3 regions of the Pseudarthrobacter sp. BRE9 genome follow, and region 2 is predicted to be linked to each of the others. Evidence: riboswitches for the same ligand, from Rfam matches in the RefSeq annotation. Region 2 holds a riboswitch; each other region holds the start of a gene.
The links. A riboswitch is a leader RNA that binds a small molecule or an ion and turns the genes downstream of it on or off. The one in region 2 is predicted to bind cyclic di-AMP.

Region 1 (3,818 bases), on a different contig from region 2:
CGACGCCCCCAACCCCTACCTGGCGTTGTTCGGATGCGTCGTCTCGGCCCAGGCGGAGCTGGTGGCCCGGTGGATGCTGGTGGGATTTGTGCACGGGGTCATGAATACGGACAACATGACGATTTCAGGGGAAACCATCGACTACGGCCCGTGCGCGTTCATGGACGCGTTCAATCCCGCCGCCGTCTACAGTTCCATCGACGTCAGTGGACGCTACGCCTACGCCAACCAGCCGGTACTTGCCGAATGGAATCTTGCCCGGCTCGCCGAGGCGATGCTGCCGCTCATCGACGAGGACCAGGAGAAGGCGGTTGCCCCCGCAGTGGAGGTGCTCGGCGGCTACCGCGGACAGTACAGCAAGGCGTGGTCCAGCGGCATGAAACGCAAGCTGGGCCTGGCAGGCGACGGGGACAGCGACGACGCCTCAGCCGTGGTGGACGACGTCATCGCCATCCTGAAGGACGGCCCGGTGGATTACACCCTGTTCTTCCGGAACCTTGGCAAGGCCGCGCGGGGCGACCTCCGGCCCGTGCGGGGCATGGTCCTTGACCTGGCCGCATTCGACGCCTGGGCAGAGCGCTGGCAGGCCCTGAAACCCGACGCGGAACTGATGGACAGCGTGAACCCTGTCTATATCCCCCGGAACCACCTGGTGGAGGAGGCGCTGTCCGCTGCCACCGAAGGAAACCTGGCACCCCTGCAGCAGCTGCTCGAGGCCGTCGGCAGGCCCTTTGCCGAGCGGCCGGGGCTGGAACGCTACGCGGAAGGTGCCCCTGACGATTTCGGCAACTACATGACCTTCTGCGGGACCTGACGGTCCGCAAGGGCCGATGGGAAAACGACAGGAGGGCGGCGGCCGGGGGAGTACCCGGCTGCCGCCCTCCTGGTTGAAACCAGCTTCGGTATTTCGAAGCGCCGCGAAGACTAGGCTACGCGGACTGCCGAGTAGCCGCCGAGCCAGCTGATGGAGTGGACTTCGGTGCTGTAGCCGTTGACGCCGCCGCTCACAACCTGGCCGTCGCCGGCGTAAACGCCCACGTGGCCGGAGGTGATGATCAGGTCGCCGGGGGCGGGAGCGCCGACAACGCTTCCGTACTGGAAGAACTGGGTGGGGGCCAGATCGCCGACGGACTTGCCGACGGAGCGCAGGGCCTTCTCCACCATTGCGGTGCAGTCCTGGTTCACGCCGACCTGGCTGTAGGCGGAGGCCAGGATCGCAGCGCCGGTTCCCGTGCCGGTGGAGGCCACCGGGGTGGCGGAGGCGTAGGACATGTTCATGCCGGTGTTTGCCGGTGCGGTTGCGGCTGCCGGCTGGACCGGAGCTGCTGCGGCGGGGGCCGGAGCCGGTGCTGCGGTGTAGCCCGCGCCGGGGATCTGGATCTGGTCACCGGGGTAGATGACCGAAGAGAGTCCCAGTCCGTTGGCGGACAGGACGTCGTTGAGGCTGACGCCGTAGGCGGCCGCGATGGCCCCAATGGTGTCGCCGGAAACCACGGTGTGGACGGTTCCTGCTGCCGCGGCGGGGGCTGCTGCCGGGGCTGCAGGTGCCGAGTATGCCTGGACGCTGGTGTTCTCAGTGGTGTCCGGACCGGTGACACCTGCATGGGCCGGGGCTCCGACGCCGAATGCAATGCCGGACGCTGCAGCAACTGCGAGCGCCGGACGGCCCAGCGAGCGGGCCTGGGTCTTGGCGGTTACGGCGAGGCCCTCGAGCACAATGGAGCGGGCCGGAGTCGCGCGGTGACGGGCAGTAGTGGAAATTTTTGACACGGTTGATCGCCTCTCCCATGCCTGCGGGGTGAGCTGTCGGGTTCGGGTTGGAGATACCCGGCCGTTAGCGGACTCCGCGGGCGGAGCGCTAACGACTTAACCCCAAGGCCACAAGTGGCCGTGGAAACTTGGTTCCCCCGTCCCTGCCAACAGGAAAGCGATTGAATCCCATGATCAGCGGCAGGGCTCGGCATGCTGACGGGAATGTCCCGTCTGAGAGGGACACCAGAAGACCATAACCCGCGCTAACCCTGATTGTCACATTTGGATAACATACGAGGTTTCCCTCTCAATTCCGCAAACGTCTTGATGTACACCGGATTGCGGGAGCGACCTCGGCTGATGCCGATTCCTGGGAGTCTGGGTCAAAAACGGTAACAATCCGGCGACGGAGGCTTGCAATTGCCTTCCAATCACCACGTTGGATCCCGGGATTATACCCCTGTTCGTGACCAACCCAGGCATGCCCGCACATGCCCGTGTCCCTGAGCCGGTACGGGGTAACGCGCTAGGCTTTCCCCATGCCAGATTTCGAACGGTTCCGTACGCTGCTCGAAGAGGAGCGGGCGCGGCGGGGGGCGCTGCTGCCGGCGCTGCGGGCGGACATCGACGCCGCGAATTCGGCCCGCCAGGACTCCAACGTGGACGACGAACACGATCCGGAGGGCGCCACGATCGCCTTCGAACTCTCGCAGGCATCGGCGCTCCTGAAACAAAGCTCGGCCGGACTGGACCAGATTGAAGCGGCCCTGGCACGGCTGGCCGCGGGAACCTATGGAATCTGCGCCATCTGCGGGCAACCCATTGCTGAAGGCAGGCTGGAAGCGCGGCCATGGACCCCGTTTTGCATCCAACACGCTTCTTCGGGGCGCGGACGGTGACGGGCACGACGGACGTGGTGTCGGCTGCGGCGGATTTCGTTGACCGGACACTGCAGAATGAGGGTGCCTGGTACCGGGCGGACGACGTCGGAAGCCGGCTGGGCGGCGTGCTGGCCTCCTATGGGTCCTCTGTCGGGGCCGTCCGCGGAACCGTCCGCGACGCCCTGCGCAAGTTCAAGGACCTCGACCACGACGGAACCGTGATGCTGGCCTCCGCCCTCTGGGGACAGCCAAGGCCCGGCTCCCGCCCGGTTTTCGAGCGGCGGCTTGCCGCCGTGGTGCTGCTGCAGTCAAAGGTGCGGCTGCTGAACCATTCGGACCTGACCCGCCTGGAAGGCTTCCTCCGGTCAGCCCAGGCAGCGGACCTCACGGAGCCTCTGCTCTCCGATGTCCTGGTGCCGCTGCTGGCAGGTCTGGGGGAGCGCGAACGGCAGCGGGCCGGCGTTGTGCTGGAACGGTGGCGGGAGGACGGGGACCCGCAGCTGCGGGCAGCCGCCGCTGCCCTGGCGAAAGAATTGACCCCGTAAATTGATCCCTGAACGGGCCAAACAAGGAGATCCACATGAATGAGCCGTTTGACCTTGAGCGTTTTGTTGCCGCCCAAAACACTGGCGGGACTTATGAGCAGGCGTTGGGGGAACTGCGGGTCGGCAGGAAGTCCGGGCACTGGATGTGGTTCATCTTCCCGCAGGTTGCCGGGCTGGGGCAGAGTGCCATGTCGCGCAAATACGCCATCTCCTCACTGGCTGAAGCCCGGGCCTACCTGGACCACGAGGTACTGGGCCCGCGGCTGCTGGAGTGCGCCCTGGTCCTGGCGAACCACGCCGACCAGTCGGCCGAGGACATTTTCGGCGGCATCGATGCCAGGAAACTCCGCTCCTCGATGACACTGTTTCTCCGGGCGGCGCCCGGAGAAACAGTGTTCAAGACCGTCCTGGCCCAGTTCTTCAACGGTGAACCGGACCCTGCCACCGATGAGCTTCTGGCGGACCGGGACGCGGCCGGCTGACCGGCGGCCGGAGCTGCCGGACACCCATGCTGCCGCGTTGGGACAGCGGCGGCGGCTGCTAGGGCGTGGGGCTGCCGCCGTTGACGTTCAATGTTTCGCCTACCACATAGCTGGATTCCGGGGACGCCAGGAAGACGTAGGCGGGGGCCAGCTCGGCG
Region 2 (3,818 bases):
AGTACGACTCCAGGGCCAGCCACTACCCACGCCGGTTCGCGCTCCATCAGCTTCGGTTTACGGGCGCTTGGAGTACCAAAGCGCGGCCACCTCCCGTTGGCGGGCCCAGCAGGACGGTGACGTTCGGCGCTTTAAGTCCGGTCGTGGAGGGTGACGTGATAGCCGTCGGGGTCTGCGAAGGTGAAGGTGCGACCGAATGGGCCATTTATCAGTGCCGAGACGATCGGGTAGCCGTCGGCAACGAGAGCGTCGTGGATGGCTTGGACGTCGGTGGCGTGGAGCCAGATCGCCGCCCCCATGCCGGGCTGGGCAACGGACGCGAGATCGGTGCCGGGAACGATGTCTCGAAGTGCGAACGCGATCGGGGTCGTCTCGAAGACGACGGCGTGAGGCGGGCCCGCTGGTGAGCGGACGAGGCCAAGGTAGTGCTCATAGAACGCCTGCGACGCGTCGAGATCGCGAGCTTGGAGTGAGATGAAGTCAGGGCCTGTCACGGGCATGGGATGCTTCTTTCGGTAGTGTCAGTTTTCTGACATCGCCAACGTATGTCAGAATACTGACATGAGTCAAGAAGGCGTCGACCTCGAAACCTCATTGGGCTACTTGCTGAAAGAGGCATCGAGCGCCCTCCGCGCTGCCATGGAGGCGGTACTCCGCCCACTCGGCATGACCGTTACGCACTACTCCTGCCTCGAATTGCTCGCACAGCGCCCGGGCCTGTCCAATTCTGAACTCGCGCGGGGAGCCTTCGTGACACGGCAGACGATGAACGTGCTGCTGCAAGGCCTGGAACGGGACGGATACGTGACCCGGCCGGCAGAGGCCCGCGTTGGGAAAGTTCTTCCCACGCAGCTCACGCCACGCGGTCGACAGAGCCTCGAGGAGGCGACCGTTGCGGTCCGATCCGTCGAGGTCAGAATGCTGGGCGGCATGTCGCAGGAGGAACGGTCCGGCGCGTATAAAATCCTGCGCAGCATGATCCACTCCCTGCGCAACGATGAGGGTGGATCGCAGCGGTAAGGTGGCCGCCCGGCTGCCCCTAAAGACGGTCCTCCACCGGCCACTATTCGGTCACGGGAGCGCAATCCGACGCGCTGATATCGTGACTTCCGTTACCTAAATGTGACTTTCACTTGTTCTTCCTGTACCGTCGATTGGGTGCAGTCCCCGTTCGGGCTGCATATCCCGGGTTGACGCCAAGCTCTGCCGCTTCCCCGGATTCCGATTGAGCTACGGCAGAGGCGGGGGACCCACCGTCCCGGGCACTGAACGCCCTTGGGGTTAAGCCAGTACGTGATCTTTTCCGTGTGGCCGGATGCCCTCATCCGAACCCGACAGCTAACTCCGCAGGTGTGAGAGGCGATCAATCATGTCCAAAAACACGGCAGAAGCACGCCTGCTGCAGGCCAAGGCTAAACACCGGGCCAAGCAGCAGGCCAAGAAGACCACCTTGGGCCAACGCGTCGGCGTCCTTGCAGCATCGTGCGCGGTGCTGGTGGGGGTAGGCGCGGCAGGACAGGCAAGCAGCATGACTCCGGTGTCATCCACCGCGTCCACCGCAGCGTCCGATGCTCAAATGAGCATCGAGAAGAGCGAAATCCGTTCCAACCCGGCAGCGAGCCCGGCTCCCGCTGCCATCAGCGTGGCACCCCAGGCAGCGGAACCAGCCCCCGCGGCGGCACCTGCCGCGGCACCGGCAGCCCCCGCGCCCGAAGCGCCCGCCCCGGCTCCAAAACCAGCACCGGCCCCGGCTCCAGAGCCCGCTCCGGCAGCCGCTGTCGCCGTCAACGATCCCGCCGGCGCCCAGGCCTACGCGGCCAGCCAACTGGGGGCCTTTGGCTGGGGACCGGACCAGATGCAGTGCCTGCAGACGCTATGGACCAAGGAATCTGACTGGACCACCACGGCCACCAACGCCAGCAGCGGGGCGTACGGCATCGTCCAGTCCCTGCCTGCTGAAAAGATGGCCAGCGCCGGCGCGGACTACCTGACCAACTACCGCACCCAGATCAACTGGGGCCTGGACTACATCAAGAAGAGCTACCAGTCGCCATGCGGTGCCCTGAACTTCCACCTGGCACACAACTGGTACTAGGCAACAACACTCCCTGGACCCTGTTCCCAGCGCCCTCCGCGGGCCGCATCACCATGATGCGGCCCGCGGTTTGGGTTAACCGGCGTTTTGCCCGGTGTCCTGAACAGTGCCCTGGCCGGCCTCTTTCCCCGCGTCCTGCCCGGCGTTCCGCCACGGAATGTACTGGACAGCCCACTTGTTTCCGTCCGGATCGGCGAAGTAGACGAAGTGGCCCCAGTCCTGCACGTCCACATCGCTGACATCCACGCCGTTGTTTTTCAGCTGGTCATGCGCTGCGTTGATGTCGTTGACTACCAGCTGCAGGTTGGAGCCTGTGCCGGGAGGGGCGTCTGTGAGTCCTTCGCCAATGCAGATGGAGCAGGCCGAACCCGGCGGCGTCAGCTGCACAAAGCGGATGGAGTCCGACGGCCGTTCGTCGAAGTCTGCGTTAAAGCCCACTTTGTTGACGTAGAAGTCCTTGGCGCGGTCAACGTCGGACACGGGGAGAAAGACAAGCTCGAGTTTCCAGTCCATCCGCACAGGCTAGCGCCGGGAACGCTTTTGAAAAAGGGGTGGAAGTTACCCGGCGATGCCGTAAAGGCGGTCGCCCGCGTCGCCCAGGCCGGGAACAATGTAGGACTTCTCGTTGAGCTTCTCGTCGATGGAGGCCAGGACGATGTGCACATTGGCCCCGGACAGTTCCTCCTCGAGCCGGGCCAGGCCCTCGGGCGCGGCCAGCAGGCAGATACAGGTGACATCGGAGGCGCCGCGCTTGAACAGGAACTTGATGGCTTCGCGCAGGGTTCCGCCTGTGGCCAGCATGGGGTCCAGGACGAAAACCTGGCGCCCCGTAAGGTCCTCCGGAAGGCGCTCGGCGTACGTGATGATGTCCAGCGTCTCCTCGTCCCGGGCCATGCCCAGGAAGCCAACCTCCGCGGTGGGGACAAGCTTGGTCATACCCTCCAGCATGCCCAGTCCCGCACGAAGGATCGGGACCACCAGCGGGGTGGGCTTGGTAAACGCCGTGCCGATGGTGGTACTGACGGGCGTCTGTATGGTGACGGGCTCGGTGCGGACCTCCCGCGTGGCTTCGTAGGCCAGCAGGGTCACCAGCTCTTCCGTCAGCTGGCGGAAAACCGGCGACGGCGTGTTCTTGTCCCGCAGGACGGTGAGCTTGTGGGCGACCAGGGGGTGGTCAACAACGAGAGTGCGCATCCCCCAAAACTATCACCCGGCGCTGTCCTTCCCACGTCCGGAGGGTCCGCCGTCGTGCAGTTCCTCGGCGACCACGTCACGGACTATCGGATGGTCGAACGACGGCGCTGCACCGGCGTGCTCGCGCCTGCGGACCAGGTGGAACAGCCGGTGGGCCAGGATAACGATGGCCACCCAGACCAGTCCCAGGACCCAGCCTGCCATGACGTCGGTGAGCCAGTGGTGGCCCAAAAAGACCCTGCTCAGGCCCATGGCAATGATGAAGATTGTGCCGGCGGTGATGGCTGTGACCCGGACGCGCATCGTATGGAACTGCAAGCAGATCAGGTAGATCACCAGGCTGATCACAACGGTGGTGTTCAGGGTGTGCCCGCTGGGGAAGGATGGTGAATCCTCGTAAGGGGGAACAGCGTCCGCGTGGTCCGGGCGGGTGCGGCCCACCAGCTTCTTGCCATACGTGGTGGCCGTGACGGATGCTGCCGCTGCGCCGCCGATCAGGACCAGGGGCCGCCAGTTCCTGCCAAGGAAG
Region 3 (3,818 bases), on a different contig from region 2:
AGCGCAGCCACGGCGAGGGATGCCAGCGGCATGTCGCAGGCCAGCACCAAGGTGTAGGGTGCGCTGCCGCGGTTGTCCGTCCGCGCATCGTGGGCCGCCAGAACCTCCAGCCCTGCGGCGATGGCAGCCGCCGGGCCTGCGAACCGGGGTTCCTCCCGACAGATCAGGAGGTTGGCAGGCCACGTTGGCAGGGGCTGTACAGGGGATGCACGGCCCCGCAGCGACGCCATGTCGCCAACAACAACGGTCTGCCGGGCCCCGGCCGTCGCAGCGACGGCGCGCTCCAGGAGGGTTTGGCCTTGGAAGACCAGCGACTGTTTGGGTACGCCGCCCAGCCGAGATGACCTCCCCCCGGCCAGAATCACGGCGTCAAAGGCAGGCCTGTTTACATCCACTCCTCCAGCCTAGCGACCGGCGCGCCCGCCGGCGGCAGGACAAGTCGAGGCGGCACCGTGGCCAGGCCGGCTCAGTGGGTCAGGGGCAGAGCGGATCAGGCAGCGCGTTCGGGAAGCAGGAAGGGATCCCAGGCCGGCGTGGGCTTCTCCAGTTCCTTGATCTGCCAGATGGTCCCGTGCGGCGGTTCCGGCACGAACCGCAGGGTCCACCCCATCTCGGCGGGAGTGTGGTCGCCCTTGACGTTGTTGCACCGCAGGCAGGCGGCCACCAGGTTCTCCCACGAATCGGCCCCGCCGCGGGATTTCGGCTGCACGTGGTCAATGGTGTGCGCCGCTTTCCCGCAGTAGGCGCATTTGTGCCCGTCGCGCCGGAGCACACCCCTGCGGCTGACGGCGGTGGAGTGGTTGTACCGGGGCCGGATGTAGCGGTTCAGGAGGATCACGGACGGTCGGCCCAGAATCTCCTGCGGGCCCACTACGGGATCGTCCCCTTCGGCCACGACGCTCGCCTTGTTGGTCAGCACAAGCACCAGCGCCCGGCGGAAAGAAATAACCGCCAGCGGTTCATATCCAGCATTCAGAACGAGAGTGCGCATGCACGTACCTCTTCACGGCCGCACCCGTCAGGGGCACGAGGGCCGGCTGCCCTCGGCATGTCCGGGCTATGGATCGACACCACAAGAGTAAACAAAGAAGTGCAGAATCCGGTAATTTCCACCCGGGAACCGATCCACGGCAGAACGCTTCAGGAAGGGCGCCCGGGCCGTCGGGGCCCCTTATAAGCGCGAAGGACCCCCGCCTCGACGGCGGGGGTCCTTCGCAGCATTTTGTGGCCGGCGTCCGTTCACGCCAGCGCTGGAATACTTAGTTGACGCGGATGAAGACGGGGCCGGAACCGACGTTCGCGCTGAAGACCACCGTCTGGTTTCCGTTGTACCCGCCGTGGACGGCCATGCCGTTTCCGGCGTAGACAGCGATGTGCGCCATGCCCGCGCCGCCGTCAGCGTAGTAGATAAGGTCACCCGGCTGCGCTTCGGCTGCGCTCACGGTGCGGCCCAGGGACAGGTAGCCGGCAGGCCAGTCGTGGAAGTGGATGCCGACGGCGGCCAGGGAGTTGGTGACCAGCATGGTGCAGTCCTGCATCACGCCAAGTTGCGCGTAAGCGGCGGAGAGGATTGCTGCACCCTTGCCGCTGGCGGAAGCCTGGGCCGCGGGAGCGGAAGGAGCAGCGGCGGTGGCAACCTTGGCCGTGACCTTGGGAGCGGCAACGGGCTGGGCGGCAGGAGCCGGCGCAGCTTCCTGCACCTCAACCTGGGGCTCCGGCTCGACGACGGGAGCCGGCGTGGTGGTCACCGCGGGCTTCTCGTAGCTGATGGCGATGGTGGAAGCCGCAGAAATCGGGGCGTCGACGGCGGACTCAACTTCCAGAGCGGATGCCGGAGCGGAATCGCGCTTGACGTTGGCGTCGGCAGCGTTCGCCGCGATGCCGCTGGTCAGGACCAGGCCGGAAGCAGCAGCGATAACCGCTGCCTGGCGGCCCATGCCGCCTGCATTGTTGCTGACAGCCTTGGCAATGACAGCGATCGAGTTGGTTTTGGTGGCCTCGGCGCGATGCCGTGCGGTGGCACGAGTCGTCATCAGTTCTCTCTTTCGTTTTCCCTCGAACCGCTTGTAGGCACACGAAGGGTGTTGGACGCGCCGGCATCTTGGGGGTACGCCGGCGCGTCCCGCGAACGGGGATGTGGTTTCTAGCGAAGAAGCTTTGGGCAAAGAAATAGCCCTTGGAGCGTGAAGCCCAAGAACTATTTGCTGTAGTGGTAGTACGAGGAGGTACCGGTGGCTGCGGGCGAGTGGAGCAGCGTGCCCTGCGAGGGGTTGAGTGCGCTGATCATCATGCCGTTGCCGACGTAGATGCCGACGTGCGCGCCGCCGTTCTGGACGACCAGGTCACCCGGCTGCGGGGCGGACGTGGGGGTCATGATGCTCCACGCGTTGGTGCGGGGAATGCTGATTCCGGCCTGGGCGTAAACCCACTGCACGAACCCGGAGCAGTCCCAGCCGGTGACGGGGCTGGTGCCGCCCCAAACGTAGGAGTGGCCAATGCCGGTGTAGGCGATGGCGGCAATGCCCGAGGTTGCCGCAGCCGATACGGATTCTTCCGCCTTGGCCGCCGGGGATGCCTCCTGGCCTGCAGCCGCGGTGTTGGCGGTGCGGTTCGCTGCTGCCGTGGACTGGGTACGCACCGCTTCCACCTTCGGAGCGGCGGTGGTCTTGACGACGGGACGCTCGAAGGAAACCGTGGCCGTGGGGGCGGCGGTGACAGCGAGGGCCGCCTGGGCCGAACCGGACTCGGTGGAGGCAGAGACACCGGCAGTGGTGTCAGCTGCCGTGGCGGGCAGGCCCATGCTCAGGATGAGTCCCGAGGCCGCTGCCACAACGGCAGCCTGGCGGCCCACGGTCCCGGCATTTGCACTGACGGCCTTGGACATGGCGTCCAAGGGGTTGCTGCGGACCGTTTGCGCACGGTGGCGCGCAGAATGATGGCGTGAAGACACGAAGGTAGCCTCTCCCAATGCCTGCGAGGTGAGCTGTCGGATTCGGATGGGAGTCACCCGGCCACACTGCTTCCTGGGAAGCTCGTGACTTAACCCCAAGGCCTTCTTGGATGAAGGCCAAAATTGGTTCCCCCGCCCCTGCCAGACGATGAAATGCGAACGGACCTTGAGCGGTGGCAGAGTTAGGCAATCCACTCAAGAGCGTCAACTTCGGAAAAGTTGACGCGAGTTAGACGGTACAGCAGTTTTGCTTCAATGTCACATTCAGGTCACGACCGGTCACGGCGATCTGAGAGTGAGCAATCATTCGGTTACAGCCAGCCCATGGGATCGACCACTTCGCCGTTGACCTGGACCTCGAAGTGCAGGTGGCAGCCGGTGGATGCGCCGGTGGTTCCACTCAATGCCACAACGTCCCCGCGGGAGACGGTCTGGCCCACCTTGACGCTGAAGGACGAGAGGTGGTTGTAGGTGGTCTCCAACCCGTTGCCGTGGTCGATGACCACCCGGTTTCCGCCGCCGAACTGGTGCCAGCCCGCGAACGTCACCGTACCTGTCGCGGCAGCCAGGACCGAGGTCCCGCACTGCGCCACGAAGTCCTGGCCCCGGTGGAAGTCACCGGAGCCTCCGGTAATGGGGCTGACCCGGTAACCGAAGGGCGAAGCGGTAGCGAGGGACGTGAGGGGTGCAGCCAGGGTGCCGGCCGAGGCGGCACGCGTGACAGAGCCGGCGGACTGGGCGCTCAGGAGCTGCTTCAGCTTCCCGTCCGGGTCAGCCTGGGTCACCACCGCGGAACGGCTGAAGTCGATCTGGGCTCCGATATCAGCGGAGATCTGCGGCTGGGGGCTCACCGCGGAGGCTGCCATGG

Region 1: linked by a shared signal. The riboswitch ahead of Q9R31_RS07225 (LysM peptidoglycan-binding domain-containing protein) and the one ahead of Q9R31_RS18230 (hypothetical protein) in region 2 are both predicted to bind cyclic di-AMP.
Region 3: linked by a shared signal. The riboswitch ahead of Q9R31_RS16190 (NlpC/P60 family protein) and the one ahead of Q9R31_RS18230 (hypothetical protein) in region 2 are both predicted to bind cyclic di-AMP.

What each region holds. Positions count from the first base shown of each region.
Region 1 covers NZ_JAUZUY010000002.1:504,999-508,816, reverse strand. The annotation lists gene Q9R31_RS07230 (protein adenylyltransferase SelO family protein) at 1-814, shown strand, start outside; gene Q9R31_RS07225 (LysM peptidoglycan-binding domain-containing protein) at 925-1,770, opposite strand; cyclic di-AMP (ydaO/yuaA leader) riboswitch at 1,774-1,940, opposite strand; gene Q9R31_RS07220 (TraR/DksA C4-type zinc finger protein) at 2,292-2,651, shown strand; gene Q9R31_RS07215 (DNA alkylation repair protein) at 2,615-3,178, shown strand; gene Q9R31_RS07210 (DUF1810 domain-containing protein) at 3,214-3,660, shown strand; gene Q9R31_RS07205 (glucose 1-dehydrogenase) at 3,719-3,818, opposite strand, start outside.
Region 2 covers NZ_JAUZUY010000012.1:10,192-14,009, reverse strand. The annotation lists partial or broken gene Q9R31_RS20195 (ArnT family glycosyltransferase) at 1-2, shown strand, start outside; gene Q9R31_RS18240 (VOC family protein) at 132-500, opposite strand; gene Q9R31_RS18235 (MarR family transcriptional regulator) at 562-1,020, shown strand; cyclic di-AMP (ydaO/yuaA leader) riboswitch at 1,203-1,364, shown strand; gene Q9R31_RS18230 (hypothetical protein) at 1,370-2,095, shown strand; partial or broken gene Q9R31_RS18225 (glyoxalase superfamily protein) at 2,234-2,608, opposite strand; gene upp (uracil phosphoribosyltransferase) at 2,654-3,289, opposite strand; gene Q9R31_RS18215 (phosphatase PAP2 family protein) at 3,302-3,818, opposite strand, start outside.
Region 3 covers NZ_JAUZUY010000009.1:146,194-150,011, forward strand. The annotation lists gene Q9R31_RS16175 (NTP transferase domain-containing protein) at 1-395, opposite strand, end outside; gene Q9R31_RS16180 (HNH endonuclease) at 491-991, opposite strand; gene Q9R31_RS16185 (NlpC/P60 family protein) at 1,260-2,033, opposite strand; gene Q9R31_RS16190 (NlpC/P60 family protein) at 2,198-2,884, opposite strand; cyclic di-AMP (ydaO/yuaA leader) riboswitch at 2,955-3,149, opposite strand; gene Q9R31_RS16195 (peptidoglycan DD-metalloendopeptidase family protein) at 3,262-3,818, opposite strand, start outside.